Regions from separate parts of the Paenibacillus sp. FSL E2-0178 genome, predicted to be linked through region 1. Evidence: riboswitches for the same ligand, from Rfam matches in the RefSeq annotation. Region 1 holds a riboswitch; each other region holds the start of a gene.
What was found. A riboswitch is a leader RNA that binds a small molecule or an ion and turns the genes downstream of it on or off. The one in region 1 is predicted to bind cobalamin.

Region 1 (9,930 bases):
TTTCCTGCCGGAGGCGCTTCAGCAGGCTTTCGTGCGCGATACCGTCAAGGAATATCTGCTGGAGAAGCTGCAGCGGGACAATGATCCGGTGGCGGCGGTGGCATCGGTTCATGAGTCGGTGCAGAAGGCGGAGAAAGAACGCCGCAGAGGCGGCGGTGTACATCCTGAAGCGCTGTCACTGCTGCAGGAGCTGGGAACCGTTGCGGACCGCTTCCTGCTGAACCGGATCTCGCTGGACGAGCTGACGATGGAGCAGCTGCTGGAGATTTCCTTCCTGCGCTACCGGGATACGGCGGACTGGCAGCCGCCGCTGGATGCAATCGCTAAGCGTAAAGCGAATGCGCTGCGCGCTGCGTACCGCTGGTTCGGGGAGGAGAAGCCGGACGAGGAGATTTTTGCCGGTTTGTCTCCCCGGGAGCTGGATGATGTACAGCTGCTCGGAGGACGCTGGCTGAAGGAGCCGCGGAGCATCGAGCCGTTCGAACGGCTGCCGCTGGCCTTCTACCACAGCAGTGAACGAGAGGGCGGTCCGCTTGATTACGATGCGCTGCTGGAGCTGGTGGCGCGCAAAGCGGGCAATGATAAGGAAACGGTCTACCGTTTCCTGGCCTGGTCGCAGCATAACCGGCTGTTCACCATCTCGAGCAAGAAGCTGTGGCCGAATTACCGGCGGGCGGTGCTGAAGTATTTCCTGAAGAATGACCGCGAGGCGTTCAAGAACCGCGATTTCCGCAAAAGCTATAGCTCGGCCGCAACGCCCGCCATGCAGAATGTCTACAATGAAGCCCGCTCCCAGCTGGCTTCGCCGCTGGCGCGGTGGGTCAGCCGTAGCCGATTTCAGATCCTGATCTCCGGCAGCGTGCTTGGGATCGTACTGATCATAGCCGTCATCGCCATCAGCTGGCTGCGGCCGGATGCGGATACCGCTGCGCCGCAGCCGACTGTGAGCCCGATTCGGGTCGATATCCACAATGTGGATGGGCAAGAGCAAGCCCCGGTCTCTGTACGGCTGGTTGGCGGAGTGGCAGGTGCCGGGACAAGCACAGGAACCGGAAATGGTGGAACAGAAGGTACCGGGAACGCTGGCGGGGCTGAAGGCGGCGGAACAGAAGGCACCGGGAATGCAGGCGGGGCTGAAGGCGGCGGAACAGAAGGCAGCGGGAATGCTGGCGGGGGTGAAAGCAGCGGAACAGAAGGCACCGGGAATGCAGGCGGGGCTGAAAGCAGCGGGGAAGCAGGCGTCAAGCTGGTGTTCAGCTTTGCCGCAGCGGCGGAGTGCTCCGACTTCAAGCCGGCGGAGATCATTGTGATGTCCGGTAATAACGTTGCGGACACTTACAAGGTTGCAGCAACTGCGAGCAGTTGCCAGGCCGCCGGGAATGACGGCGGCACGGGAGAGGCAGGCGCCGGGAATGACGGCGGCTCTGGCGAGGGAGCCGTGGGGACTGACGGCGGCTTGAATGGGGATGCAGCCGCTGGAAATAGCGGCGGCTCTGATGAAGCCGAAGCCTCCCCGGCGGCGGGTGCATCGGGCGCAGGAACACCTGCGCGCGTATATGAAGTGACGGTGGAGCTGGAGCCGGGCGCGAAGCTGGCCGCGGGTGATGTGATCACCGCCGGAATCTATACGCTGAAGCTACAGGCTAGTCCGGGGAGCATTCTGGGAAGTACCCCGAGCACTACTCCGGAGACTACACCCGGTACCGACCCCACTCCTTCCGCCAGCCCGGACACGGATGCGGAATGATTGGGTGAGAGCCTGAATTGGGTGAAGCCGGATGTAAGAGACGTCCGGCATAATCAGCTCTATTATGCGTTTTATTGTAATTGGTACATTAGATTCCGGATTTTAGAGCCTATAAGGGCTATATTCCAAAATCAATTGTATATTAAATACAGCAGAATGCATTATGGCCGCCGTATATTCCCATTCTGTTGTACATAATACAATCAACCAGCTGCCGGCTCTTGCCGGAAGCGGAAGAATCACTATTTAAGTCCTGAACAGCACGATATGCCGGGAGAATGAGGCGAGTGTTGTTCAGGATTTTTTGTGCGGAAGGGGCAGGGGGGGCCTATAATTGAAACAGCTTGTCTATAGACATACAGGGGAATAGTAGATATGATTGTTTGTGAATATTAAAATTTAATAAGCTTTGGAAAAAGGTGCGGATTTCCGTAGAAACAGGCGCTGTCACGCAACAGATAGCCATGCCGGTGCTACGAATGTAATCTGCTTAAAAGGGAAGTCCGGTGCAATTCCGGTGCGGTCCCGCCACTGTAAATGCGGAGCGACTCCTGAGAAGCCACTGTCTGATAATGGGATGGGAAGGCGGGGGAAGCAATGAAGCGTAAGCCAGGAGACCTGCCTTTTTCGTTGTTGTTTCTATTCTTCGGGGGTAAGAATGCGGAACAGGTGCAAACATAAGCAGTGGCTGTGTGTAGGGAAACTTCATTTCAGCCGCATGTATTGTATCCTTCCCCGGCCGCCCTGTACAGGGCGGTCTTTATGTTGCACCCGCATCAGCGGAGGACGCAGGATTTATCTATACCATTCTATTCACAGAAAGAGGTCAAGCAATGAAGAACAATCTATCATCCAAGTTTATCCGGCTGGGTCTGATCGTTGTCATGATGTTCGCGGTTCTGGGAGCATCCGTGGCTCCGGCAGGACAGGCTTTTGCCCAGAGTGATACCGCATCAGCCCAGTTAAGTGCAAATACAGCGAATACGGCTTCAGCTCTACCGGCAGGCACAGAAGTTAGCGTAGCTGAGGCAGTCTATGCCACTTCGGAGTTTGTGCTGAAGGCCGGAGTCCAGTCCGACTGGCAGGCCATCGGCCTCGCGCAGGCGGGCTACAAGGTTCCGGATAGTTATTTAAAGGCGCTTGAGAGTAAAGTAGCCGCAGCCAAGGGTGTTTACGCCAGAGCTACGGACTATGCGCGGATTACGCTGGCGGTTAGGGCGCTTGGCGGGAATCCGGCGGATGTCGCCGGCTACAACCTGATTGAGAAGCTCTACAATAACGATAATATTACCGGCCAGACGCTGAACAACGCAGCCTATGTACTGCTGGCGCTTGATTCCGGAACGTATACTATACCTGACAATGCGAAATGGACACCGGCGAAACTGCTGGCTGAGATCCTGTCCAAGCAGAACACAGACGGCGGCTTCACCCTGACTACGGGAGCAAGTGACCCGGACATGACGGCGATGGTGCTTACTGTGCTGGCAGGACATAAGGATGATCCGGCAGTCAATACCGCGGGACAGCGGGCGGCAGCCTGGCTGGCGACCGCACAGGACAAGAACGGCGGCTATGGTGACAGCAGTGAGAGTGTCGCTCAAGCCATTATTGGCCTGTCCTCCTTTGGCATTGACCCGGCAGGAGCGGAGTATACCGTAGGCAATGTGAACCTTGTCAGTAAGCTTCTTAGCTTCAGTGCAGCAGATGGCGGGTTCGCTCATACAGCGGGCGGAAGCTACAATCAGCTCTCGACAGAGCAGGCGCTGGAAGCATTGGTAGCTTACAAGCTTTTCAGCACAGGCAGCAAGCTCTATGACCTTAGCAATTCACCTGTGAAGAGTCCTCAGGTTAGTGTGTCTGTTGCCATTGAGGGCCCTAACGGAACCCTGGCAGAAGGCACTGTATATGCGGGAAATGTACTTCAAGCACTGGAGAAGGCAGCGGCGGCGAAGAAGGTGGCCCTGGTCAATGAAGCTGGCAATTACGTGACGGGAATCGGCGGCGTAACTGCGGGTGCTTTTGGCGGCTATGACGGGTGGATGTATGTTGTAGCCCGCGGTGGAGCGTGGATCTATCCAAGTGTAGGCATGGGTGATTTCCTTCTTGCGGAGAATGACCGCGTGCTTGTCTATTATGGCGGGGATAACACACAGGTGGTAGAGTCCGTGACGGTCTCCCCTGCACAGCCGCAGCCTGGACAAGATATTACTGTAAAAGTAACTCAAAAGCAGTGGGTATGGAATGAAGCGACCTTCACTTCCGACCCGGTATCCTCACCAGCCGCAGGGGTTCAGGTATCCATCGGCGGTAAAACTGCTGTTACGGATGCTGCGGGTTCAGCTGTTGTTGCCGGCGGCCTGCCAGCGAATAAATATACGATTACCGTTACCGGATATCTCAAAGACAGCACACCTGCGGTAGTCCGCTATTCGCAGCCGCTGACCGTGGCTTCTGCTGCGGCTGACCGTGCTGCTTTTACCGATGTGAAGTCAATCTCGCCTTGGGCGCTGGAGTCAGTGTATACGGCCTATGACCGCAAGCTGATGGGCGGGGTCAGTGAGAGCAGCCTCGTGTTTGCACCGAAGCAGAATATTACCCGCGCTGAATTTGCAGCACTGCTGCTGAGATTGACCGGCAACGAGCCGTCTGCGGCATCGTCAGCCCAGAGTTTCAGTGATGTTAAGGCGGATGCGTGGTATTATGGAGCAGTGAACAAAGCGAAGGAACTGGGAATTGTCAGCGGAGTAACAGGTACAGCCTTCAAACCGGACGGCCCCGTTACCCGCCAGGATATGGCTGTAATGATCGTAAGAGCCTTGAAGCTGGACGAAGCTTCGGCAGCAGCGGGAACCGGAAAATTCACAGATGAAGAACAGATCAGCGCCTACGCATTAACGGCGGTACGTACTGTAACCGGACTTGGAATTATGAGCGGTACCGGCGGCGAATTCGCTCCTGCCACAGCTGTAACCAGAGAAATGGCCGCTGCTGTAGCGGTTAGATTGCCTTAGGCAAAGAGATAGGTCAAGGAAGAAGAGCCTTGATGAAGAAAAGATCCTAGATAAGCTAAACCTTAAATATGAATATATAACTTAGTCTTCACTGCAGTGAAATTTGAATAGTAGGGCTGCTGGGGCAAGAATCTCACGATTTCAACCCGCGTTTGGGGTGGGAATCCGAATGCTTGTTGAAAATCCTGCACATAATACAACATTTTCACCAGGATATCGCCTATATTCGAAAATTGTTGTACAAAAGGCAACATTTCACTTCTAACAAGCGGTGTAGCGGGAAGATTGTTGTATTTTATACAACAATCTTCCCGAATGCCTAAGGATTAAGGGAGTTAAGTTGTATTTTCTGCAAGATTTTGCATGGAGTAGCCTAATAAAGCGATAGTGCGGGGCTGGTGGGATATATAAGTGGAAAAATGCCACTTAATTCTCGGTGAATCTCCCGAGATGGCGGCGTAGTTGGAAAAACAACACTTAATCTCGCATGAATTAGCGAATGACCGGCTAGGGGCAGAATTAAGTGTCATTAATCCAACTAGGATCGGCAGTGAAGTCCGTATAGGATAAATAAGTGTCATAAATCCAATTGCTGTTCCGGCGGAGGCATGTTTTGCGGAGTTTCGCTCAGGAAGGCATGCTTTCCCGGATTGAGCCGATGATTTAAAATGCTACTGATGTTACTGATGTTACTGATGTTACTGATGTTACTGATGTTACTGATGTTACTGATGTTACTGATGTTACTGATGCTATTGCTAGTGGGGCTAGAGCTGATGAAACTACCGTTAGTGGGCTAGAACCAATGAAGCCAATGATGTAATTGTTAGTGGGGCTAGAGCAAATGCTGAAGAAGCTAGAGCTATTTTAGCTAGAGTTAATAAGCCAATGAAGCCAATGAAGCTAATAAAGCTATTACTAGTGAGGCTAGAGTTAATGAGCCAATGAATCTACTGCTAGTGAAGTTAGAGCTAATGCTGAAGAAGCTACTGATGCTACTGCTAGTGAAGTTAGAGCTAATGAAGCTAATGATGCTACTGCTAGTGGGGCTAGAGCTAATGAAGCTAGAGCTAATGAAACTGAGAGTATGGTGCCAGCCAGTATTTTAAGCGGCTGATTTTAGCCGATAGAGAAGCTCCTTCGAGTTGCGGGGCTGGATGCTCAGCGGCCAAGGGGTTGGCTGATGGTGCTTTGCTCAGGATTAGTATGTATAAGTCACACTAAGAAATCATAAGGTGTTTGGACGGAACGGGGAACAGGCTGACTGCCCCCGTTCTTTTCCCTTTTGTGGAGGTGCTTGAGGTAATGTTCAGTCTATTGAAATCAGGAAGGGCGAGGCTCTACCCGCTGCTCCTGCTCCTGGTTGTCCTGCTGCTCGCCGGCTGCTCCAAGGCGCAGCCGGATTCCGCAGGCGGCGGGCCTGTGCCGCCCGCCAGTTCCCAGGCCGCGCAGACGCCGCGGCCTGAGGGCACTGCCATACCCTCCGCCACGGCGGACGGCATGGCAGCTTCCAGCTCCGGCGCAGCGCCAGCCGGAGCCGCCCCCGGCGTAACGGAGCAAGCTCCCGTTACGCAAGCCCCGGTGCCGGCGGCCACCGCGCCGGCACCCGGCCACACCGGTGCCGCCGCGCCAGTCCCGGCGGCCACCGGCAATTCCGCCGCGCCAGCCCCGGCAGCCACGGGCAGTCCCGCCGCGCCAGCCCCGGCGGCCACCGGCAGTCCCGCCGCGCCAGCCCCGGCGGCTACCGGCAATCCCGCCGCGCCAGCTCCGGCGGCTACCGCCGCGCCGGTAAATACGGTGACTCTCTCCATTACTGGAGATGAGGAGCACGGCGTTATTCTGGCCCCGACGGCTTATGAAATAGAGAAGAATGAGACTGCGCTGGAGCTGCTGGGACGGATTACCCGCCAGCACAAGATCCAGATGGAATATCAGGGCAGCAAAACCTTTGCCTATGTGGAAGGTATAGATAATCTGTACGAATATGATCACGGGGCAGAGAGCGGCTGGATGTATAAGGTGAATGGAGAGTTTCCGTCCAAGGCTTCCGGCAGCTGGGTTATGAAGCCCGGAGATACGGTAGAGTGGCTGTATACGCTTGATCTTGGCAAGGATATCGGGGCAGCGGCGCCATGAACAGCGGCTTCCGGTCCATGCATCCTGCCGTAGCCCTGCTGTATTATGCCGGGCTGCTGCTGTTCGCCCTGCTGGGGCTTCATCCGTTGTTTCTGGTTACGGAAATAGCAGGTCTGCTGGCGTTGCTGCTGCTGCAGGGCCAAGGGAAGGCGCTGCTGCGCGGTCTGCCTTTTATGCTCCTGATGGGGGTTTCAGTCGCAGTGCTGAATCCGCTGTTCTCGCACAGGGGTGCGCATATTCTCTTCTACTGGCTGGACCAGCCGATTACGCTGGAGGCTGTGCTGTACGGGCTCATAATGATGACTGTACTGCTGACCATCTTCATCTGGTTCATTTCATACAATTACACGGTAACGACAGATAAATTCATGTACCTGTTCGCTGCCGCTGCGCCCAGAACGGCATTACTTACGCTTATGGCGCTCCGGTTTGTCCCCTTATTCCAGCGGCGGCTGCGCCAGATTACCCTGATCCAGCGCCTGCGCGGGGTAGATGTCCGCACAGGAAGCCTGCGCAAGCGGATGCAAGACGGCATGACGCTGCTGAAGGTGCTGCTCACCTGGTCGCTGGAGGAAGCGCTGCAGACCGGAGATTCCATGACGGCCCGCGGCTACGGGGTTGCCAAACGCAGCACGTACAGTATATACAAGCCGGATCGGCAGGATAAGCTGATTCTGCTGGTACTGACGCTCAGCGGTATGATTGCACTGTTCTTTTGGCTGCAGGGCTACGGTACGCTGGAGATTTATCCCCGGATGAAGTGTATGGATTTCGGCTGGCAGGATGCCGTGATGTACGGCAGCTTCTGCTTGTTCGTCCTGCTCCCTGCAGGTCTGGAAGGAAAGGAGAAATGGTTATGGAGATCCTCAAAGCGGAACAAGTATCCTTCCGCTATCCTGAAGAAGACAGGGACTCGCTCCATGAGCTCTCGTTCACAATAGAAGAAGGCGAATTCGTAGTGCTCTGCGGCCCGTCAGGCGGCGGCAAAACGACACTGCTGCGCCATCTGAAACGTGAGCTTGCCCCGGTAGGCATGTTCAGCGGAAGCCTGACATATAAAGGTCAGCCGCTGCCCGGTCTTCCGGCAGCCGTTGCCGCAGGGGAAATCGGAATGGTCTTCCAGAACCCGGATGCGCAGATCGTGATGGATACCGTCTGGCATGAGCTGGCGTTCTCCATGGAGAATCTGGGGATACCGCCTGCAGTGATGCGGACCCGGCTGGCTGAGATCTGCGCATTATTCGGGCTGGAGCCGCTGCTCTACCAATCCGTGCATGAGCTGTCCGGCGGGCAAAAGCAGCTGCTTAATCTGGCCTCGGTGCTGCTGCTTCAGCCCAAGGTGCTGCTGCTGGATGAACCGACCTCACAGCTTGACCCTGTAGCTGCCCGGGAATTCATTATGGCGCTGCAGCGTCTGAACGAGGAAATGTGGGTGACGGTAATCATCAGCGAACACCGGCTGGAGGAGGTGCTGCCGCTCGCCGACCGTGTGCTGATGCTGGAGGGAGGCAGGCTGGTGGCAGATGCGAGCCCGCGCGCTTTCGTTCAGCAAGCCGGCAGCGCATCACTCGCTTCGCGTCAGGCTTATCTTCCGGCAGCTTCACGGTTATATCTGGCGCTGTCCCCGCAAGCGGGAACAGCCGCGCCGGAGAATATTCCGCTGACCGTACGCGAGGGCAAACGCTGGCTGCATTCCAGGGCAGCGGGAGCTTCTGTTGTGACAGAAGCAGGAGTATGCGCTACTGTCATTCGTGATCATCCGGCCGCTGATCCCGGCGCAGGATTACCTGCTGCGCTCTCCCATGAAGCCTCTGCTGCAGCTCCGGGTACAGTCACTCCCGCCAATGCAGGTGCTGAGCCCGCTACTTCCCCGTCTAATTCCTTCAGCCAGGTGAGGAATGCTGATTCACCCGTGAACCTTCCTGCACCATCCGCAGAAATTCTGCTCAGCTGCAGAGAGGTTACCTTCCGCTACGACAAGGAAGGCCGGGAGGTGCTGAGGAAGCTCTCGCTAACGCTGAGGCGGGGAGAGCTTCTGGCGGTTATGGGCGGGAACGGTGCAGGGAAGTCGACCCTGCTCCATGTACTGGGCGGCCTGATGAAGCCTCAGCGCGGCAAGGCCGAGCTGTCCAAGGGGAGTACAACCGGGCTTCTGGCCCAGAATCCGCTGCTCTATTTCAGCTATGATACTGTGGCTGAGGAGCTGCAGCATATGGCGCAGTATGCCGGGGCATCCCTGGAAGAAGCCGGGCGGGAAATAGATGCCCTGCTGGAAGTCTTCCGGCTCCGCGGGGTGCTGCAGAGCCATCCGCATGATCTTAGCGGCGGCCAGCAGCAGCAGACCGCACTTGCCATGATGATGCTGATGAAGCCGGATATCCTGCTGCTGGATGAGCCGACTAAGGGGCTCGACCCGGCAGCCAAGGACAGGCTGGCTGCTCTGCTCCAGCAACTGCGCAGGCAGGGGGCCAGTATTCTGATCGTAACGCATGATGTGGAGTTTGCCGCTAAATATGCTTCCCGCTGTGCGCTGTTGTTTGACGGCAGCATAACAGCGGAAGGGGCGCCGGCAGAGTTCTTCAGCAGTAATTATTTCTATACTACGGCAGTCAACCGTATGGTCCGGGACTTACTGCCGCAGGCATTGACAATAGAGGATGTGATTCGAACATGGTCCGGTTCCGCGCCCCCCTGCTGATTGCTTTGGGATTATTCGTGGCTGGCCTAGCGCTAACAGCGGCGCTGAAAGACCGTCATTATGTGCTGCTCAGCCTGGTGCTGCTGCTGGCTGCGCTGCTGCCGCTGTTTCTCCGTCTGGAGCGCCGCCAGCTGGCATCCCGTGAACTGGTGCTGCTGGCCGTATTATCTGCTATTGCTGCGGTCAGCCGGATTCCTTTTGCCGCATTGCCGGGGGTCAAGCCCGTGTCTGCCGTTGTCATTCTGTCGGCTTATGTCTTTGGGGCAGAGGCAGGGTTCGTCATCGGTGCAGTGGCGGCGCTGGTCTCGAATATCTACTTCGGTCAGGGCCCCTGG
Region 2 (9,930 bases), 1.1 Mb from region 1:
CATCCTCCTTTCATAAAGCCGGATAGATTGTCCTATCGCCTTCAATATATACCACTTAATTCCATTCGTAAATAGTAGAATATAGGGTCGTGATTAGCTGGCAGCCTGCAGTGCGCAATTTAAAGATTGACGAACCGGAAGCTGCCTGACTATAATATTAATATAAGTGTTAAATGATTAACAAATATATTAACTTAAAGAGGAGCGTTAACTGAAATGGCAGAACGCATCGTACTGAACACTGATATCCGCAAAGGCACAATTAACCGTAACATCTATGGACATTTCGCTGAGCATCTGGGACGCTGTATCTATGAAGGCATCTGGGTAGGGGAAGATTCGCCGATTCCGAACACGAAGGGTATCCGCAACGATGTAGTGGAAGCGCTTAAGGAAATGAAGATTCCCGTATTGCGCTGGCCGGGCGGCTGCTTCGCCGATGAATACCACTGGAAGGACGGCATTGGCCCGAGTGAAGAACGCAAGCGGATGATCAATACCCATTGGGGCGGTGCGGTTGAGAACAATCATTTTGGTACACATGAATTCATGCGGCTCTGCGCCATGCTGGAATGTGAGCCGTACATCAACGGCAATGTAGGGAGCGGAACGGTACAGGAGATGTCCGAGTGGGTTGAGTATTTGACCTTTAACGGTGTATCGCCAATGGCTGAGCTGCGCCAGAAGAACGGCCAGGAAGAGGCCTGGAGTGTAGCTTACTTCGGCGTGGGCAATGAGAACTGGGGCTGCGGCGGCAATATGCGTCCTGAATATTATGCTGACCTGTACCGCCAATATCAGACTTATGTGCGCAACTATGGGGATAACAAGATTCACCGGATCGCCTGCGGCGCGAACTCGGATGACTATAACTGGACCGAAGTGCTGATGCGCGAAGCCACCCGCTTCATGGATTCGCTTACCCTGCACTACTACACCCTGCCGACTTCGGATTGGACTAATAAAGGTGCGGCTACCGGCTATGGAACGGATGAATATTTCAACACATTGAAGAAGGCGCTGTTCATGGATGAGCTGGTTACCCGCCACAGTGTCATTATGGACAAATACGATCCGGACAAAAGAGTGGGTCTGATCGTCGATGAATGGGGCACCTGGTATGATGTGGAACCCGGTACGAACCCTGGATTCCTCTACCAGCAGAACACGATCCGCGATGCGCTGGTTGCCGGTCTGACCCTGAATATCTTCCACAAGCACAGCGACCGTGTGCGGATGGCGAACATTGCCCAGACCGTTAACGTGCTGCAGGCTGTAATCCTGACCGAAGGCGAGAAAATGCTGCTGACTCCAACCTATCATGTATTCAATATGTATAAAGTACATCAGGATGCGGAGCTGCTGGATCTAACAGTGGATAGCCCGTTATACAGCTATGAGGGCGTGGAGATTCCTGAAGTATCTGCTTCAGCTTCCGTAACAGCAGAGGGTGTCATTCATGTCAGCCTGTGCAACCTGAATCACGCTGCACCGGCAGTATTGCCGCTGGAGCTGCGCGGACTGGCTGGACAGTCAGCAGCCGTAAGCGGCACTACACTTGCCGGGTCTTCCATCGATGCCCACAATACCTTCGGGCAGCCGGAAGCGGTAGTACCGCAGCCGTTCACCGCCTTCCAGCTTGAAGGCGACACCCTTACGGTTGAACTGCCGCCAATGTCGGTGACAGTACTGGCAATTACTCCGGGAGCTTAACGGGAAGGAGCACAGCATGACTACAACCTCAGCATGCAAGGGATGCCGGGAAGAGTACAAGGTGACGGAAGCGCAGATTGCCCGGATTCTCGCCTCCTCCATGTTCAATCCGGAGAATACAGCCCCGGACGAAGTCTATGCCGAGCGGGTTGCCCTATGCGGAGCTTGTCCCAAGCTGCAGGATGGCGTAACCTGCATTGCCTGCGGCTGCATTATACCGGTCGTGGCCCGGCTGAAGGCACGCGGCTGTCCGCTGCCGGGCGGCGGCCTGTGGCAGCCGGTGACTGATTAAACTCCAAAGCTGCTGCAATACACCGTAACCACAACAGCGGCAGCGGGGGACCTGAGCTTAAGGTCTCCCGCTGCCGCTGTTTGCTGTCTAGTCCTGTCCTGTCCTGGTCATTCCGTCCGGCTGGCACTTGCCGAAGCTTCAACAGCATCTGTATAAAAGAGCTCAAAGACCAGATCCTCGTTGTAGTTGCCAAACCCCTTGCCGAATAAGGTAAGGCCGCCGATATGCTCCGCATCCTCTTCCACTGAGACCTTGAACGTCCACTGCTTATCACGGATACCGACCTGCTCCAGCGTAACCTCTGACAGCTTCTGACCATCCATGAACGTGCCCGCCGGAGTAATCCGCAGCTGCTTAAGCAGTCCATATTGGTTGGTGAGCGCAGGCCACCAGGCAGGAGTGTATTTGCCCGGACTGTCCCCGTAGTCGCCGGGGCTGGTCCAGAAGCCGAGCCGCTGTCCGTTCAGTGTGAAAGTGATGTCGGAAGGCCAGTTATTATTGATGGACGGGGCTTCGGAGGCAATCTCCATCGTGATGACCAGCTCCTCAGGCTTCTGGCTGGACAGCAGGAAGTTCGGGATTTTATATTCTACGAATCCTTTGCCGAACCACAGAATGCCTGCATTCACCCGCTCCTGATCCCAGAAATACCGCGGATCGTCAAAGTTGCCAATCACCCGCTCGGTTGTAGATAAGCCGCAGGTCGGTTCAATCTGGAAATCAGAGTAGTGGCCCACGGGAATTTCCTTACGGTAGCCTCTGCGCTGTGTTCTGGCTTGTCCGGGGAAAATAATCTCAGCACTCTCGGCGGCCAGTGTACAAATCTTCTGCAGTCCGCTGCGTCCGGGAGCCATGTGGCTGCGGATCAGCCCGGCAGCTTCCAGCTTGCGCACATGCATCGTCATAATGGCACTGCTGAGCTTCAGCGCCCCGGCCAGTTCCTTGACGTTCATCGGCTGTTCGGACAGGAGCCGCAGCATCTGCAGGCGCACAGCGCTGGATAACGCTTCGTACACGGGTAAAGATTGTTCGGTTAGATCAAGTTTCATGTGCTGCCTCCACGTTCAGGTTATATAGTTAATAATTATATTACTCAAATGATGTTCTTACAAGCAAATGAACGCTGCCCTGCAAGCAAATGAATACTGCGCCTCGCAGCAGCTCCAATTTTATCACAGACATGCAGAGCCTGTTCCGCTATGATGTAGGATGGATTAGCGATGTAACAAGGTGCTCTTGCCAGATGAGGCAAGAGATAACAGGGAATCGGGTGCAAGTCCCGAGCGGTCCCGCCACTGTAAGGAAGAGCTGAACTTCAAGATGTCACTTGGGGAGAACCCCGGGGAAGACGAAGGATAAAGCGCCCGTATTCCAAGCCAGGAGACCTACCTTGATTACGCACACCACGACTCTACGCGGATAGGAGCGGTGTACGGATAGGTTAATGAGAAGAGGCGTCTCTGCAGCGTCCTCTATCGAATCATACCTGCGTACATACACTCCCACCCTGAAGGGCGGGAGTTTTTTTGGTTTGCTAAATTAAAGAAACTTGGAGGCTGACAAATGAAGAAACGCGGATTTTGGAGTTTTGCGGCGCTGATTGCCGGATTTACAGTGTACTTTATGCTGAACGAACCGGGAACGGCCCAGGCTATGCACATTATGGAAGGGTTTCTGCCGGTAGGCTGGGCTGTGTTCTGGTGGGTGGCGTTCTTACCGTTCTTCGTACTCGGGATTATTAGGCTTAGATCGATGACCAGGGAGAATCCGGAGCTGAAGCTGCTGCTGGGTCTGGCAGGGGCGTTCACCTTCGTCTTATCGGCACTCAAAATGCCGTCCGTTACCGGAAGCAGCTCGCATCCTACAGGTACCGGACTTGGCGCAGTTATGCTGGGGCCGCTGCCGATGGGCGTGATCGGCTCGATCGTCCTGTTGTTTCAGGCGCTGCTTCTGGCGCACGGGGGAATCACTACGCTGGGGGCGAATGCGTTCTCGATGGCGGTCGCGGGGCCTTTTGCCGGATATGCAGTCTATAAGCTGATGATGAAGCTGCCGGACCGTGAGAAGCTGGCCTTATTCTGTGCGGCGGCGGTTGCCGATCTAATGACATATGTAGTGACTTCCTTCCAGCTTGCGGTGGCTTTTCCGGCTGCGGATGGCGGAGTCCTGGCGTCTTTTCTCAAATTCGGGGGGATCTTTGCCGTGACGCAGATTCCACTGGCCATCAGTGAAGGGCTGCTGACCGTATTATTGTGGAACTGGCTGAAATCGTACAGTCCGAATGAAATGTCGCTCCTGAAACGCAAGGTCAAAGGGGGAAATGCATGATGAGCAATAAATGGAAAAATGGATTGATGCTGCTGGCCGTTGTCCTGTTGTGTGTCTTGCCGCTGCTGTTCGTGAGTGGTGATTTCGGCGGGGCCGATGATGCTGCCGAGGGTGTAATCACAGAGATAAACCCTGAATATGAACCCTGGTTCAAGCCGCTGACCGAGCTTCCGGGTGAGACGGAGAGTATGCTGTTCGCATTGCAGGCGGCGATTGGTGCCGGGGTGATCGGCTTTTCACTGGGGCTGCTGAAAGGGAAACAAGGCCAGGCGAAGCAGAACAGCATCAGCAAGTGATCAGACGAATTGATGTCCTTTCTTATAATAATGCCTTGAGGCAGCTGTCTCCCATGTGGAAAAGCTCGTTCGCGGCACTGATGTTCCTGCTCTCCTATACCGTACATCCGGTGCTGCAGATTGTGATTACGCTGTGGATGATGTCCTGGTGCATCCTGCATGCCAAAATTCCCTATCGCGCCTATGGGCTGCTGTTTGGTACGGCGCTGCTGTTCTATTGCCTTAGTGTCCCGGCGCTGCTCTTGGAATTCGGCCACCCGGCTGCGGGGGAAGCTGGCGTATTCCGGATTTCCGGGCAGCCTCTTCCGGTGTATATCACGGCAGCTGGGCTGGAGCGGGCCGGTGAACTGCTGGCCAGAGTCTCGGCCTGCATGAGCTGCTTCTTCTTCCTGATGTTCACCACCCCGTTCAGCGAGCTTCTGCAGGTGCTGCGCAGGCTGCGTATGCCGCAGATTGTGCTGGAGCTGATGCTGATCATGTACCGCTTCCTGTTCCTGCTGAATGATGCAGCGCACGGGCTGATGCTGGCCCGGAGGCTGCGCGGCGGCCGCAGAGGGTACAAGGCCAGGCTGCGGGAGACTGCAGCCATGGCCGGGGCCCTCTTCGGCAATACGATGCACCGTTATTACGGATTGTCGCAGGGGCTGCTGACCCGCGGGTTCACGGGGGAGATCATTCTGCCGCCGTACACTGCGCGTCCTGTGCCGCGGCGTTATGCGGTCCGGGCGTATGCCGGGATCGCTGTGCTGGTGCTGGCGCAGCTTTGGCTGTGGCTGCGGGGTTGAATTTAAGATTTTAGTGCAGGAAATCTGCTGGCTTTGTTGAAATCATGCCCAAAGTACAACGATTCCCCCGGAATATGGGATGTATTCCAAGATTGTTGTAAAAAGGCAGTATTTCACTTCATTTAGTTGGCTTTGAGGGAAGAATGTTGTATTCCATATAACAATCCCCCAGAAGGCCGGAGTATCCAGGATTCAAAGCTGTAAAACGTACAACATTTATCCGATACCGCTTTGCCAAATCACATTAGAGGGGGACGTCATGGACATGGAATATAGTCTGGCTTTTGACGGGGTGGTGTTTCATTACCCGGATACGAAGGAAGCCGCGCTGCGTGAACTAACCGTCTCCATTCCCAAAGGCCGCAAAACGGCGGTGCTCGGCCACAATGGTTCGGGCAAATCGACCCTGTTCCTGCATGCTGTCGGCATTCTGCGTCCACAGAAGGGTACGGTTCAGCAGGGAGGCAGGACATTGTCCTATGCCAAAAAAGAGCTGGCCGCGCTGCGGCGCAGTGTGGGCCTTGTTTTTCAGGACCCGGAGCAGCAGCTCATATTGAGCACACCTCTGGAGGATGTGTCCTTCGGGCTGCGGGGAACGGGGATGGACGAAGCCGCAATAGCTGAGCGCTGCCGCAGTGTCATGGAACTGCTGAACCTGACGGAGCTGAGTGACAAACCGGTTCACCAGCTTAGCCTGGGGCAGAAAAAACGCACCGCACTCGCCGGAGTAATGGCGATGGAGCCGGAGCTGATCCTGCTGGATGAGCCGACCTCGTATCTGGATCCGTTATCCGAGACACAGATGCTGCAGGGTCTTGATCTTATACATGAAAAAGGCACAACCGTAGTTATGGCTACGCATGATATGAACTTGGCGTACCGCTGGGCCGACTGGATTATCGTACTGGATCAGGGGAGGTGCCGGGCTGAGGGGACGCCGGAGGAGATTTTTGCCGGGGCGGAAGAATTGCAGGCCATCGGCCTCGGTCTGCCGCTGCTGGCTGACTTGTGGTACAGCCTGCCTGCACGGCACACCGCCGGCCAGCCGCCCCCCCGCACGGCGGAAGATTTCAAAGCCGTACTAACCAGGCTACTGAATAGTTAATACAGGCATTCACGAATGGGGGAAGAAGGATGAAGAAACAAGGAAAGCTGCTCATTATCGGCTTCGGTCCCGGAGCGCTGGAGCATATTACCGGCCGGGCGCTGGCCGCTCTCGAGGAGAGTGACGCTGTAATCGGCTATAACACTTATGTGGAGCTGATCCAACCGCTGCTGCGGCATCAGGAGATTGTCGGCACCGGCATGACCGAAGAGGTCAGCCGGGCGCAGGAGGCCGTCCGCCGAGCCGAGGACGGCCAGACCATTGCCGTAATATCCAGCGGCGATGCCGGTGTATACGGCATGGCGGGTCTGGTCTACGAGGTGCTTATAGAACGGGGCTGGAACCGTGCTGACGGTGTAGAGGTCGAGGTGATCCCCGGAATATCGGCGATCCAGTCCTGTTCTTCCCTGCTGGGAGCGCCGATTATGCATGATTCCTGCACAATCAGCCTCAGCGATCATCTTACCCCGTGGGAGAGCATTGCTGCGCGTGTGGAAGCGGCGGGCGCTGCGGATTTCGTGATCGCCTTCTATAACCCGCGCAGCGGCAAGCGTACGCGGCAGATTGAAGAAGCGCGGAATATCCTGCTGCGTTACCGTGATCCTTCCACGCCGGTCGGCATTGTCAAAAGCGCCTACCGTGACCGTCAGCAGACGATCGTCACTACGCTGCAGGAGATGCTGGAGCATGAGATCGGCATGCTCTCTACGGTTGTCGTCGGCAACTCGGCGACGGTGGTCTACGAGGGTCTAATGGTTACGCCGCGCGGATACGAGCGCAAGTACAATCTTGGCGCGCAGACGCAGGCGCTGAAGCCGCATGAGCGGCTGCGCACTGCGGCCGAGCCTTGGTCGCTGGCTGCGGTGGAGAGTGTGGCGGCTGAGGCGGGACTGTCTGAAGGGGCAGCGATGGAGAGTGTGGCAGCTGAGGCGGAGCGGACGGAAGAGATAGCGGTGGAGAGTGTGGCTGCTGAGGCGGGACGGATAGATGAAGCAGTGACACCGGGTGCAGCTGCCGGTGAAACCGGACAGGTAGAGCGATTGGGGTCAGAGAGTATGGCTCCAACTGACGGGGGACGGAAGGAGGAGGCTGCGGCGCTAAGCCTGGCAGCGACTGCGCGTGTGGAGCAGCTACGCCGTCCTGCCGTTCAGCTAGCGGAACACGCTGATGAAACCTTCGAGCTGGAGGTTTCTCCTGTCATCGGCAGCCGTAGATTCAGCGGTATCCAGATGAAGCTGCTGGCGGAGCTGGCAGGCGATGAGGGGCAGCTGATCTATACGAAGGACGGACATTTTCTACTGCGCAGCCATCCGGGCGACCGTGCTGAGGTGGCGGCGAAGCTTACAGAGGCAGGACTGAGCGTTAGTATACCCGGTGATTATGTGAAAGTAAAAACCTGCGGGTTCTGTGAATTGCGGAGAAGCGGTGCTTTAAGCGCGGCGGTCCGCCTGCATACCCTGCTGCACGGACTTGCTGTACCCAAAGAGCTGCATATAAGCGTGGCGGGCTGCGGCATGGCCTGCAGCTCGGCTGTTCTGGATGACATCGGGCTGGTCCTTTCGCGGGGCAGCTATGAGCTCTATCTGGGCGGCAAGAAGTCGGGCCGGGGAGCGCATGCCGGCACTCTGGTCCGGGAAGGTATGGATGAAGATGAAGCCGTGGCTGCTGTAGCAGCGGCAGTGGAGCATTATACTGCGCAAGGCCGGGAGAAGGAGCGGTTTCATGCTTTTTATGAACGGATGGGCAGTATTGAAGAACAGGTGAACAGCACTGCAGGAAGTATAGATAATAATGACAGCATAGAGGGAGCACGCATGATGAGAACCGTATTACTGGTTGGACACGGCAGCCGGATTCAAGCGGGAAATGATGAGCTGCTGCAATTCACCAGCCAGCTAGCCGCCCGCAAGCCGGAGCTTAAGTTTGAGACCTGCTTCATAGAGCTAGCCTCACCTTCAATCGCGGGCGGAATTGCCAAATGTGTGGAGGACGGCGCGACGCAAATTTATATTGTGCCTATTATATTGTTCGCGGCGGGCCATTCCAAGCTGGATATTCCGCTGGCGATCGATGAAGCCAAGCTGAAATATCCGGGTGTGGAGTTTGTATACGGGCGTCCGCTGGGTGTTCAGGAGCGGGCTGTCGATATTGTGCTGGACCGGATACGGGAAGCTGAATCGCTTTCTGCTTCTGTGAAACACATTAATGAAGCTGACTCTCTTGCCGTTTCTGTGGATCACAGTAATGAAGCTGGAGCTGCAGACTTGAGTTTGCAGGAAGCCCAAGCCCGTACAACATCTGCAGCAGAGGATAAGGATACCATCGTGCTGCTTATGGGGCGCGGGGGCAGTGATCCGGATGCCAACAGTGATTTCTATAAGCTGGGCCGGCTGCTATGGGAAAGAACGTCTTACCAAAGCGTTGAAAGCTGCTTCATTGCCATCACGAAGCCGTCGCTTCCGGATGGGCTTGAACGCTGCCTGGCACTGGGTGCGCGTAAGATTCTAGTTGTGCCGTATCTGCTGTTCACCGGAGTGCTGATGAAGCAGTTCGCAGAAATGGTTTCTCATTTCGCCGCAGAGCATCCGGAAATTGAAGTGCAGCTCGGCCGCCAGCTCGGCACACATCCACTGCTAGTGGATATGCTGACAGAGCGCATTGAGGAGACAATGGAGGGGCAGTCTTTCAGCAATTGCGATAACTGTAAATACCGTGATGAAGCGGCATTGCACCACCATCACCACCATGGTGAGGAGGGGCATGGGCACGAGCATCACGGGCACGAAGAACACGAGCACGGGAAACACGAGCATGGACACGATGATCATCAGGAACACGGTCATGGGGAACACGCGCATGAAGGACATGGTCATGAGCACCATCGGCACGGGCATCATGGTCATGGGCATCACGGTCGCGCGGATCATGAGCATGGGCATCAAGAGCGGCATGATGTAACCGGAACAGCGGCTCCGGCAGACAACCGGGATCTGCGCCAGCCGCGATGATCTTCATGCTGTGCGGCACCAGCGATGCCCGGGAGCTGGCGCTCAATCTGTCGCGTCAAGGACTGCCGCTGCAGGCCTCTGTCGTAACGCCCAGTGCGGCTGAACGGCTGGAAGCCGCAGCAATCCGCACCCGGGTCGGCCGGCTGGATAAGCCGGCCATGATCTCGCTGCTGCAGGAGGGCAGCTATCGTGCAGTCGTGGACGGCAGCCATCCTTTTGCGCTGGAGGCACACGCCAATGCTATGGGCGCGGCTGCAGCGCTGGGCCTGCCCTATTTTCGCTACGAGCGGCAAAGTCTTATCTATGACAGCCACCCCCGGCTGATCGTTGTGCATTCCTATGAAGAGGCTGCGCGCAAGGCCAGGGAACTTAAGGGTTCCATTATGCTTACAACCGGCGGCAA
Region 3 (9,930 bases), 590 kb from region 1:
CTATGAATCGTGCAATTGTTACAGACTCACCGGCTGAGGGATATTTGACCGTCAAGGAAGTCGCCGCACCGAAGGCCCAGCCCGGGGAGGCAATCGTTAGAGTGCATGCCTTCTCCCTTAACCGGGGTGAAGTTGTTGATGCAAGGAAGGAGGCTGAGGGATTCCGGCCGGGCTGGGATTTTGCCGGAACTGTTGTCCAGCAAGCCCGGAACGGCACCGGGCCCAGAGAAGGAAGCCGTGTCACCGGACTTCTTCCGATGGGGGCATGGGCAGAGCGGGTAGCAGCCCCCGCTTCGTTCTTGGCAGAGATACCGGATAACGTAACCTTCGCCCAAGCCGCCATTTTGCCTGTAGCAGGCCTGTCCGCACTTTACACCCTTAGAAAGGGCGGGATGCTGCTCGGCAAGAAAATATTGATCACCGGCTCCACTGGAGGCGTGGGAATCATGGCTCATCAGTTAGCCGCACAGTCCGGGGCATTTACAGTAGGTGTAGCAAGAACAAAGGAAAAAGCCCAGGTTGCCCGGGAAGCCGGCGCTAATGAGGTTGTGGTTGGAGAAGCTGCGATATCTCAGGCAATTCCTTTTGGGCCTTATCATCTAATCGTGGATTCGGTGGGCGGTGATACACTGGCTGCTTTGATGCCTCAGCTGGAACCGGGAGGGACCCTAGTCTCGATGGGACATTCAGCCTCTCCTTACTCCACACTTGATGTCAGAGGCTTAGGCGGCAGAACCTTGTACAGCTTCTTTCTTGGAGAAGAAGTTAGCCGTTACTCCGTAGCCGACGATCTCAAACTGCTGGCCGGCCTCCTCTCAACAGGCCAATTAATACCCCTCATTGAAGTGGAAGCGTCATGGGAGAAGATAGCGGAGGTATCCGAGGCGCTGCTGGAACGCAGATATTCCGGTAAGGCCGTGCTGTTGATCGATTAATTCTGATATAAAAAGCGCCTGTAAAGCACGCACGACAGATATGGCAGACCCGTGTCACCACAAAAGAGGTTAAATTGGTCATAATATTCTCAATCTCTTAAATGGAGGATTAGGCAACAATCTCAATGAATCAGGCTACCCCCCATTGTATTGAAGGAGGATAATAAACATGCAGAACTAAATAAATAAAGAAAGGATGAATATAATGGAAGATAGCATTAACCCCTCCCATCCTTTTATTGGGATGTGGGTAACCGCAGATGGTTATATAAGGCATGAATTGCTGCCTAACGGCCGCTATGATGAAGCACGCGGAAGCAGAAAAAGCGCTTATCAAGGAAGTTATTCTATTACAGGTGATCACATTGAATATGTAGATGATACCGGCTTCACCGCCGATGGTGATTTTCGCGATTCGGTGCTCTATCACGGAGGCATGGTCTTGTATCGGGAGTAAACCAAGTTTCCACATAACAGGAATAACAAAAACACCGCATTCTCAGGAGAATAGGCGGTGTTTTTGTGTGATGCAACTATATCGTTTCCCGGAACCGATGTACATCCCGAATAGGCGGCTGGCCGAACAAGCGGGCATACTCACGATTGAACTGCGTGGCGCTCTCATAGCCAACCTGATAAGCGACACTTGTCGCATCGCTCGTTGTCGCCAGGAGAATTTTCCGAGCTTCTGTCAGCCGCAGGCGTTTCTGATACTGGAGGGGGGTCATTGCCGTCACTTCTTTGAAACAGGCAAAAAAAGATGATTTGCTCATTCCGGCTGCTTGCGCGAGCTTCTCCACCCGCATGGGTTCCGCATAGTGGAGATTCATCCCTTCAATCACGTGGGCAATTTGATGGGCACGGCTGCCCAAGAGAGCGAACTGCCGTATAGAGTCCCCTTGCTCAGTCTGCAGCATACGGTAAAGAATCTCGCGCACTGCATAAGGAGCCAGCACCGGTAGATCATCCGGCGTATCCAGCAAACGGATTAGATGCATGACAGCCTCATGAAGCGGATCGCTCATCCGGCTGATAACCAAAGCGCGGGGAGGTTCTTGTCCTGTGTTTTCTGTGACATTGGATTGTTGAATCACATCCAAAATCTGATCCATATCGAACTGTAGCTGAAGGGACAAGTACGGGGTCTCTGGAGAGGCTTCAATGACTTGTCCGGTAATTGGCAGGTGCACGGAAGCGGCCAGATAGCTTCCGTGATTATAACAATAGCTTTCCGGTCCCAGCATTACCCGCTTGGCACCTTGAGCAATCACACACAGGGATGGCTTGTATACCGCAGGCACTGGCGCGGATATGTCGGAAGAACGAATAAAAGAAAGAGCAGGATAGGCGGTAACGATGGTCCCATCTTGTACGGCAATACGTTCGATTCGTTCGGTCAATTCAGTCAAGCGTATTCCTCCATTCTGCGACTATTACAATTTACTTTATTGCATTTTGGAGAATTAGGCAATCTCTTCACAGTATCCGGCTACCGCAAGCTTTGAAGTCGGCAGCATAATGAACATGTAACACCTAAGCGTATTTCATTCATAAAAGGAGCGGTGTGGCATGTCGACATTAAAAGATAAAGTAGTGCTTATTACCGGTGCCAGTAGCGGCATTGGAGAAGCGACCGCCAAATGGCTCGCTAAGCGTGGAGCACAGGTGGTGCTCGGTGCAAGACGGACGGACAGGCTAGAAAAGCTGGCGGAGGAGATCAGAAGCGCGGGCGGGATTGCTGAATACCATTCCCTCGACGTAACGGATTTTGAGCAAATGAAATCAATCGTCCAATTTACAGTTCATCAATTCGGACGCCTTGATGCCCTTGTAAATAACGCAGGTGTGATGCCGTTATCGCCACTTGATGCATTAAAGATCGAGGAGTGGAACCGTATGATTGATGTCAATATTCGCGGTGTGCTGCACGGGATCGGAGCTGCTATTCCCGTAATGAAGGAACAGAATTCCGGCCATATCATCAATGTTGCCTCCGTTGGCGCCTATACTGTCTTTCCGAAATCATCGGTTTATTGTGCCACCAAGTTCGCGGTCCGGGCGATTACAGAGGGCCTGCGTCAGGAGTTGGGAGCAACAATCCGTACGACGGTTATTTCTCCAGGCGTAACCGAATCCGAACTGGCTGATACCATCACTGATGAGTCAGCCCTCGAGATGATGAAATCCTTCCGGGCCAATGCTTTGCCCTCTTCCGGTATTGCCCGCGCCATTGCCTATGCCCTTGAGCAGCCTGCGGAAGTGGATGTAAATGAATTGATCGTGCGCCCAATGGGGCATCCGGCTTAAACCGCTAAGCAGATTAGGAAATAAGACTTGACGGCTACCAAAAGTGAATTCCGTTACTTCACTCGAATATGGTAGAAGAATGGTAGAGGTTTATGGTGGTACAGAAAAAAGCGCGGCCTCCGAAATCCCCGGAGGCCGCGCTGCATATTAATTCAAAAGATGCTGGTGAAGGGAATTGAACCCCCGGCCTACGCATTACGAGTGCGTTGCTCTACCCCTGAGCTACACCAGCTTAAAGGATAGTCTGCCTGCCAAACAAAAAATATTATAACTCTTTCAGCAGAAAACGCAACCCTTTTTGACTATTACCTCTGCCTACCCCTGCATAAGCCCCAGCCCGCGGAAATAACCAAGTGCCTCCTTCGCACTCTCCAGCGAGGACACGGCATAAGCCTCTTGCTCTACTATATAGTACAGAATCCCGTTCTCCTCTGCCGCCTCGAAGACGCTCCGGAAATCAACCTGCCCTTTCCCGAGGTCAGTCTCTTCATTATTTGCCCCGAAATCCTTAATGTGGACCAGCGGAACACGGCCGGCATAACGGGAGACATAGTCAATAGGACGTGCTCCGCCCCTGTGTACCCAACCCAGATCGAACTCTGCAAACATATGCTCCGCAGGAATCTGTTCCAGCCATATATCGATGACTGCTTTGCCGTCTACCTCCGCAAACTCATAATCATGGTTGTGATACCCGTACTGCAGGCCTGCTGTACGGACCATCGCGGAGGCCTTCTCCAGGAATGGAATCACCGCCGTCACATCCTCCATTGAGGGGTTCTGCGGAAGCGGTGCCGAAGGGGTGATCATATATTGTAACCCAAGCTCCTTCGCATATTCAATTTCTTTGGCTAACGCCCGTTCCATATTATCCAGACTGCTGAAATCCAGGCCTACATGCGCCGAAGGTGCAGCAAGACCCAACCGGTCCAATGTACGGCGCAGTTCTCCTGCAGACACGCCGAAATAACCGGCGAATTCTACCGCCTGATATCCCATCTCCGCAACTTTGCCCAGTGTACCCAGGAAATCGCGCTCCGTCTGGTCACGCAGTGTGTACATTTGAATCCCGATTTGTTGTGAGGCTTTTGCCATGAAAGATCCGCTCCTTATAGGTTGAATCTGATTACAACTACAGATACTCTTTACTCTCCTTGCAGCTTGCGTTCCACGGATTCCAGCTTGCTGCGGCTCGTAGAAGGCTTGTCACGACGGTCATCAATCTTAAGCGAGGTGGAAACCCGCTGTGCTCCTGACGTAAACGGTGACTCATGCAGCGCTTCTACCGCAGCAAGAATCCGTGCAACCGGTCCTTCAATAATAGTCCCCATCGAAGTAAGCTCATAGGTAATCCCCTCCACGGTCTGCAGCACACGCTGCATATCGGCCACATAGCTGCTGAGACTGGTACTGCCAGTGCCAATCGGAATAACGGTCACTTCGCCAATCGCCATTATGAAATCCCTCCTGCAAGTTTGATGAGTCTGTTCTATCCTTACTCCTTAATTGTAACCCTTCAGCACCCCTCCCACAAATACCCATAGACACCCCCTCTCTATTACTATCTCCCCTGTAAAATTACCAGGATTAGACGCACTCTATTTATGGAGTCTTTGTGGCATCTTTTGGGACAATTCATGACTCATTTAAGGCCATATCCACAGGAAAGTTGTGGATTACCTGTGGACTAACTGTGGATCATCTGTGAGTAAACCTGCGGAACCCGCTCCCCGCGCGGATTCGCAAAAAAATGTTTACAAACACAATATATTGAGTTACTTTTATTTAACAACAACAAAATATAGTAGAAACAGGTGTTTCGCCCTCTTGCTAGGGTTGAAGCTTAATAGGGAAACACGGTGCAAATCCGCTGCGGTCCCGCCACTGTAACCGGATGTTCCAGCTGCCAGACGCCGCTGGAGCAGCATCCTAAGGCAACAAGCCACTAAGGGGCTGCGAGGCCCCTCGGGAAGGCGCCGGAGGGCATGCCGGAAGCCAGGAGACCTGCCTGTTTCTGTGGCACCGGTTAGACTCCTCGAGGAACAGGCGAGGTGCCCGCATGCGGCCTGCACGAGCAGAGTTAGCCTTTCCGTTAATCGGGCAAGAGGCTGCCGATACCTGAGGACGATAGAATATCGTCCTCAGGTATCGGCTTCTGCGGAAGGTACAAGAACAGGTTCCAGAACAGGACAAGCCCTGTGCCCGTTCGTATTTTCCACATAGACCACCGGCAAATGTCCGCTGTTTCGGATATTTGCAATACGCATTCGGGCATTTCCCGCCTCCCGGCTGGAGATGCCTTTTTACTGATGTCATGGAGCACACGCTTCACGCTTACGATACCGAGAGGAGAGAGCTATACAATGACGCTGCTGGAGAAACGATATAACGAAGGACAAGCTGCACAGGAAGTTCTTTTGGAAGAAGTTATTCATTTGGGACGGGATATTATCGACAGCCGGGATTTGGATCTGCTGCGCGAGAACGCCAACTTGAACGGGGAGAGCTTCTCCGGCAAGATGAGCAAATTCGGCAGTGAATATTCCAAGTGGTACGCCCGCAATTTCACGATGCCGCCACAGCTCGTGCAGGCTATTGAAGATAATGTTGTATATGTACACGACCTGGATCAATATGCCATTGGAACAACCAACTGCATCTTCATCCCGTTTGAACGGCTTCTCCGCGAAGGCTTCAATACCGGCAACGGCAGCGTCCGCCCTCCGAATTCGATTATGACGGCTATGTCGCTGGTGGCGATTATTTTCCAGTCCCAGCAGAATGCCCAGTACGGCGGTGTATCCGCCAACAAGCTGGATTACGATCTGGCGCCTTATGTCACTAAATCCTTCGCTAAGCTGTTCCGCAAAGGAATGGAATATTTCGAGGAAGGTGCAGCCGGCGAAGCACTCGGCGAGGTCACTATGACCCGCAGCGATCTGGAAGAGAAGTATCCGCGTGCCTTCCGTTTCGCCCTGAAAGAGACAGAAATTGAAACCCTTCAGGCTGCGGAGAGCATGGTACATAACCTGAATACCATGTCCAGCCGCTCAGGCGGCCAGATTCCTTTTACCAGCATCAACTACGGAACCTGCACCTCTCCGGAGGGCCAGCTGGTGATTAGCTCCCTCTTAACTGCTACTATGAACGGACTTGGCAGCGGAGAAACACCGGTGTTCCCGATTCAGATCTTCAAATGCAAACAGGGTGTCAACCAGCAGCCTGGTGATCCTAACTATGAGCTGTTCCTGAAAGCGGCAGAGTGCTCTGCACGCCGGCTGTATCCGAACTTCGCCAATCTGGATGCTCCGCTGAATATGCAGTACTACGATCCAACCGATCCGGATACTGAATTTGCTACGATGGGCTGCCGGACACGTGTTCTGGGCGACCGCTTCGGACGCAATCACTGCTCGGGCAAAGGCAACCTTTCATTCAATACGCTTAACCTTGTACGTCTTGGTCTGGCTTACGGCACAGTAACCGGCCGCCGCCTTGCCGCTGACGAGGAAGGCTTCTTCGAAGATCTTAATCATTATATGGACGTTGCGCTGGACGGCCTGCTGCACCGGTTCCGCATTCAGGCTTCCCAGAAAGCCAAAGCCTCCGATTTCATGATGCGTGAAGGCGTCTGGGAAGGCGGCGAACAGCTTGCACCGGAAGACAGCGTAGGTGAACTGCTGAAGCACGGCAGCCTGTCCCTTGGTTTCATCGGTATGGCCGAGTGCATGAAGGCTATGTACGGCAAACACCATGGCGAAGATATGGAGGTCCATGCCAAGGCAGTGGCCATTGTCCGCCACATGCGTGAATACTGCGACCGCAAGAGCGAGGAGCTGGATCTGAACATTACTCTATTCGCTACGCCTGCCGAAGGTCTCTCCGGCAAATTCACCAAGATAGACCGCAAGGTTCTCGGTTCCATTCCGGGTGTAACGGACCGTGAATACTATACGAATTCATTCCACATTCCGGTCTATTACGACCTGAGCGCAGCCAAGAAGATCAGCCTGGAAGCTCCATTCCATGAATATTGCAACGCCGGAGCGATCTCTTATGTAGAGCTGAACGGCAACGCCCGCAGCAACCCTGCAGCATTCGTCAAAATCATCAAATACGCGCTGGAGCAGGACATCAGCTATTTCAGCATCAACCACCCGATCGACCGCTGCTCCGGCTGCGGCCACGAAGGTGTAATCGGCACGAATTGCCCATCCTGCGGCGCTCATGAAGACACAACGCATATCCGCCGGCTGCGCCGGGTAACCGGATATCTGACCGGCGACTATCAGACCCGCTTCAATGCCGCCAAGCAAGCCGAAGTACGGGACCGCGTTAAGCATCTATGAACATCTGCGGATATTATCCGGAGTCGATCAATGAAGGAGAGGGATTGCGGGCGGTCCTCTTCTTCAGCGGATGCCGCCACCGCTGCCCCGGATGCTTCAACCCGAAGACCTGGAACTTCAACTATGGAGAGGTCTTCACTCCGGAGCGCAGGCGCGAGATTATCACCGAGATAGCAGACAATCCGCTGCTGGACGGCTTGACGCTGGCAGGCGGGGACCCTTTTTTCTCGGCAGAGGGAGCGGCTGACTTCATCCATGAGCTCCGCGCCGAGCTGCCGGGCTTCCCGGTCTGGATCTATACCGGTTATACGTACGAGGAGCTGACGGCTTCCCCCGGTTCGCCGGAATGGAATCTGCTGGCCTTGTGCCAGGTGGTCATCGACGGACGATTTGTAGAGGAACTCAAAGACACCACTCTCCCCTACCGGGGAAGCAGCAACCAGCGGATTATAGATATCCCGGCAAGCCTTGCCAGAGATAAGGTTATACTTTGGGAGCCTGCGCTAAGCTTCAAAGGGCATAAATCACGGTAAAAGCCGGGCTTACACCCAGCAAAAAGGGCACTAAACTACCGCATTCCGGTGGTTTAGTGCCCTTTTATGTTCCTCAGCAGGGTGATATCTTACGCCTACTCTCCCGACTTACGTGCCGCCTTATGCGCTGTCTCATCCGCCAGCTCCTCCAGCACGCTGTTCAGCCGCAGCTTCAGCTCCTCGGCCAGCTCAACGACACCCTGGTCGTTGCGCACAGCCTGTGAGTCTACCGCGTAGACTCCGCCAAGAATATGCCGGGCGCCCAGCACAGACAGCACCGGCTTCAGCGCATAGTCGATCGCGAGCAGATGGGCCAGACTACCGCCCATGAAGAGCGGCAGCACAATTTTGCCGGCCAGCCCTTTTTGCGGAACCAGGTCCAGGAAGGTCTTCAGCACTCCCGTATAGGAAGCTTTGTACACCGGACTGACGACGATCACCGCATCCGCTTCAGCCACCAGGCCATTCGCTTTGACGATGGCTTCGCTCTCAAACCTGGTATGAATCAGATCCTCCGCTGGAAGCTCCGCTACATTAATCCGTTCCACTTCAAACCCGCGTTCCCGCAGATCCCCCTCCGCATATTCGATCACCGCATTGATTCGGGATACTAGGGATGGCGTACCGTTAATTACCACTATTTTGGCCACTTCCGCACCTCTTCCGTCCGCTTTTATAAGATATGCCGGGCTGCTGTGCCGGACACAAATACTTTAAATTAGTAATAATCCTAGCAGAGTACAGGGAATATTGTCAAACCTCAAATGTGCTTGCAACCCGGCCCTTCTCTGGTTATAATAAACGGCAAACCTATATCCCGACCAGGCCAATGACCGGCATCCAACCGCGAGGCGTCTGCGACCGGAGCAGTTCTCCTGTTCCCTAAGTTTACCGGGTTTCGCCCGTTACCGCGAAGACCAAAGAGGGCCTTATTCCGCGCTTTACAGCTATTTAAACGGAATTAGGTCAACCTGGGTGGCACCGCGAGCTGACGCTCCTCGTCCCATGGATGAGGGCGTTTTTTGCATTTTTTTAACACAAAAGGAGCGGATGCGGCATGCTGGACATGAACTGGATCAGGGAGAATGAGGACATTGTACGGAAGACGGCGGAGTGGAAAAAGATAGCGTTCCCGCTTGCGGAACTGCTGGAATGGGATGACCGGCGGCGGGTAGCCCGCCGGGAAACAGAGCAGCACCGGGCGGACCGGAACGCGCTGACCAAAGAGGTTGAGCGGCTGCTGCGCCAGGGCGACGCTGCAGGCGGCGAACAGGCGAAGGAGCAGGTGCGGGAGATCAACGCCCAGCTGACCACGCTGGAGGCGGAGTTGTTGGAGGCGGAGCGCCGCTGCGGCGAGCTGTTGCTGCTCGCGCCGAACCCCATATCGGCCGATACGCCGATCGGGCCGGATGACAGCGCGAATGTGGAGCTGCGGTGGCATGGCGCGCCGCCGGTGTTCGGCTTCAGCGCGCGGGACCATGTCGAGCTCGGAGAGCTGCACGACATCCTCGACATCCCACGCGGGGTCAAAGCCGGCGGACCCCGCAGCTATGTGCTGAAGGGGGCCGGACTGCTCCTGCATCTGGCCGTACAGCGGCTGGCGCTGGATGTGCTGATGCAGCGCGGCTTCACCGTGATGGATGTGCCGGTAATCGTCCGGCCGGAAGCGCTGGAGCGGACCGGGTTCTTCCCCGGCGGCATGGATCAGACCTATGAGCTGACGGGAGAAAAGCGCTGGCTGGCCGGCACCTCGGAGGTGTCGCTGGTCTCGCTGTACAGCGATGAGATTCTCGATCTTGAAACGCC

Region 2: linked by a shared signal. The riboswitch ahead of MHI42_RS10795 (energy-coupling factor ABC transporter permease) and the one ahead of MHI42_RS15570 (S-layer homology domain-containing protein) in region 1 are both predicted to bind cobalamin.
Region 3: linked by a shared signal. The riboswitch ahead of MHI42_RS18030 (anaerobic ribonucleoside triphosphate reductase) and the one ahead of MHI42_RS15570 (S-layer homology domain-containing protein) in region 1 are both predicted to bind cobalamin.

What each region holds. Positions count from the first base shown of each region.
Region 1 covers NZ_CP151953.1:3,554,793-3,564,722, reverse strand. Annotated here, with positions in the region: gene MHI42_RS15575 (hypothetical protein) at 1-1,747, shown strand, start outside; cobalamin riboswitch at 2,199-2,388, shown strand; gene MHI42_RS15570 (S-layer homology domain-containing protein) at 2,581-4,761, shown strand; gene MHI42_RS15565 (DUF4430 domain-containing protein) at 6,067-6,897, shown strand; gene MHI42_RS15560 (energy-coupling factor transporter transmembrane component T) at 6,894-7,838, shown strand; gene MHI42_RS15555 (ATP-binding cassette domain-containing protein) at 7,754-9,595, shown strand; gene MHI42_RS15550 (ECF transporter S component) at 9,568-9,930, shown strand, end outside.
Region 2 covers NZ_CP151953.1:2,422,341-2,432,270, reverse strand. Annotated here, with positions in the region: gene MHI42_RS10810 (alpha-N-arabinofuranosidase) at 217-1,713, shown strand; gene MHI42_RS10805 (DUF6171 family protein) at 1,730-2,005, shown strand; gene MHI42_RS10800 (ArsR family transcriptional regulator) at 2,113-3,054, opposite strand; cobalamin riboswitch at 3,217-3,413, shown strand; gene MHI42_RS10795 (energy-coupling factor ABC transporter permease) at 3,569-4,333, shown strand; gene MHI42_RS10790 (energy-coupling factor ABC transporter substrate-binding protein) at 4,333-4,629, shown strand; gene cbiQ (cobalt ECF transporter T component CbiQ) at 4,626-5,414, shown strand; gene MHI42_RS10780 (ABC transporter ATP-binding protein) at 5,674-6,519, shown strand; gene cobJ (precorrin-3B C(17)-methyltransferase) at 6,549-9,527, shown strand; gene cobK (precorrin-6A reductase) at 9,524-9,930, shown strand, end outside.
Region 3 covers NZ_CP151953.1:4,145,304-4,155,233, forward strand. Annotated here, with positions in the region: gene MHI42_RS17990 (zinc-binding dehydrogenase) at 3-935, shown strand; gene MHI42_RS17995 (Atu4866 domain-containing protein) at 1,141-1,392, shown strand; gene MHI42_RS18000 (AraC family transcriptional regulator) at 1,469-2,344, opposite strand; gene MHI42_RS18005 (SDR family oxidoreductase) at 2,505-3,242, shown strand; tRNA gene MHI42_RS18010 (tRNA-Thr) at 3,403-3,474, opposite strand; gene MHI42_RS18015 (sugar phosphate isomerase/epimerase) at 3,558-4,337, opposite strand; gene MHI42_RS18020 (MTH1187 family thiamine-binding protein) at 4,388-4,696, opposite strand; cobalamin riboswitch at 5,038-5,269, shown strand; gene MHI42_RS18025 (hypothetical protein) at 5,384-5,509, opposite strand; gene MHI42_RS18030 (anaerobic ribonucleoside triphosphate reductase) at 5,606-7,591, shown strand; gene nrdG (anaerobic ribonucleoside-triphosphate reductase activating protein) at 7,588-8,124, shown strand; gene ssuE (NADPH-dependent FMN reductase) at 8,220-8,774, opposite strand; gene serS (serine--tRNA ligase) at 9,182-9,930, shown strand, end outside.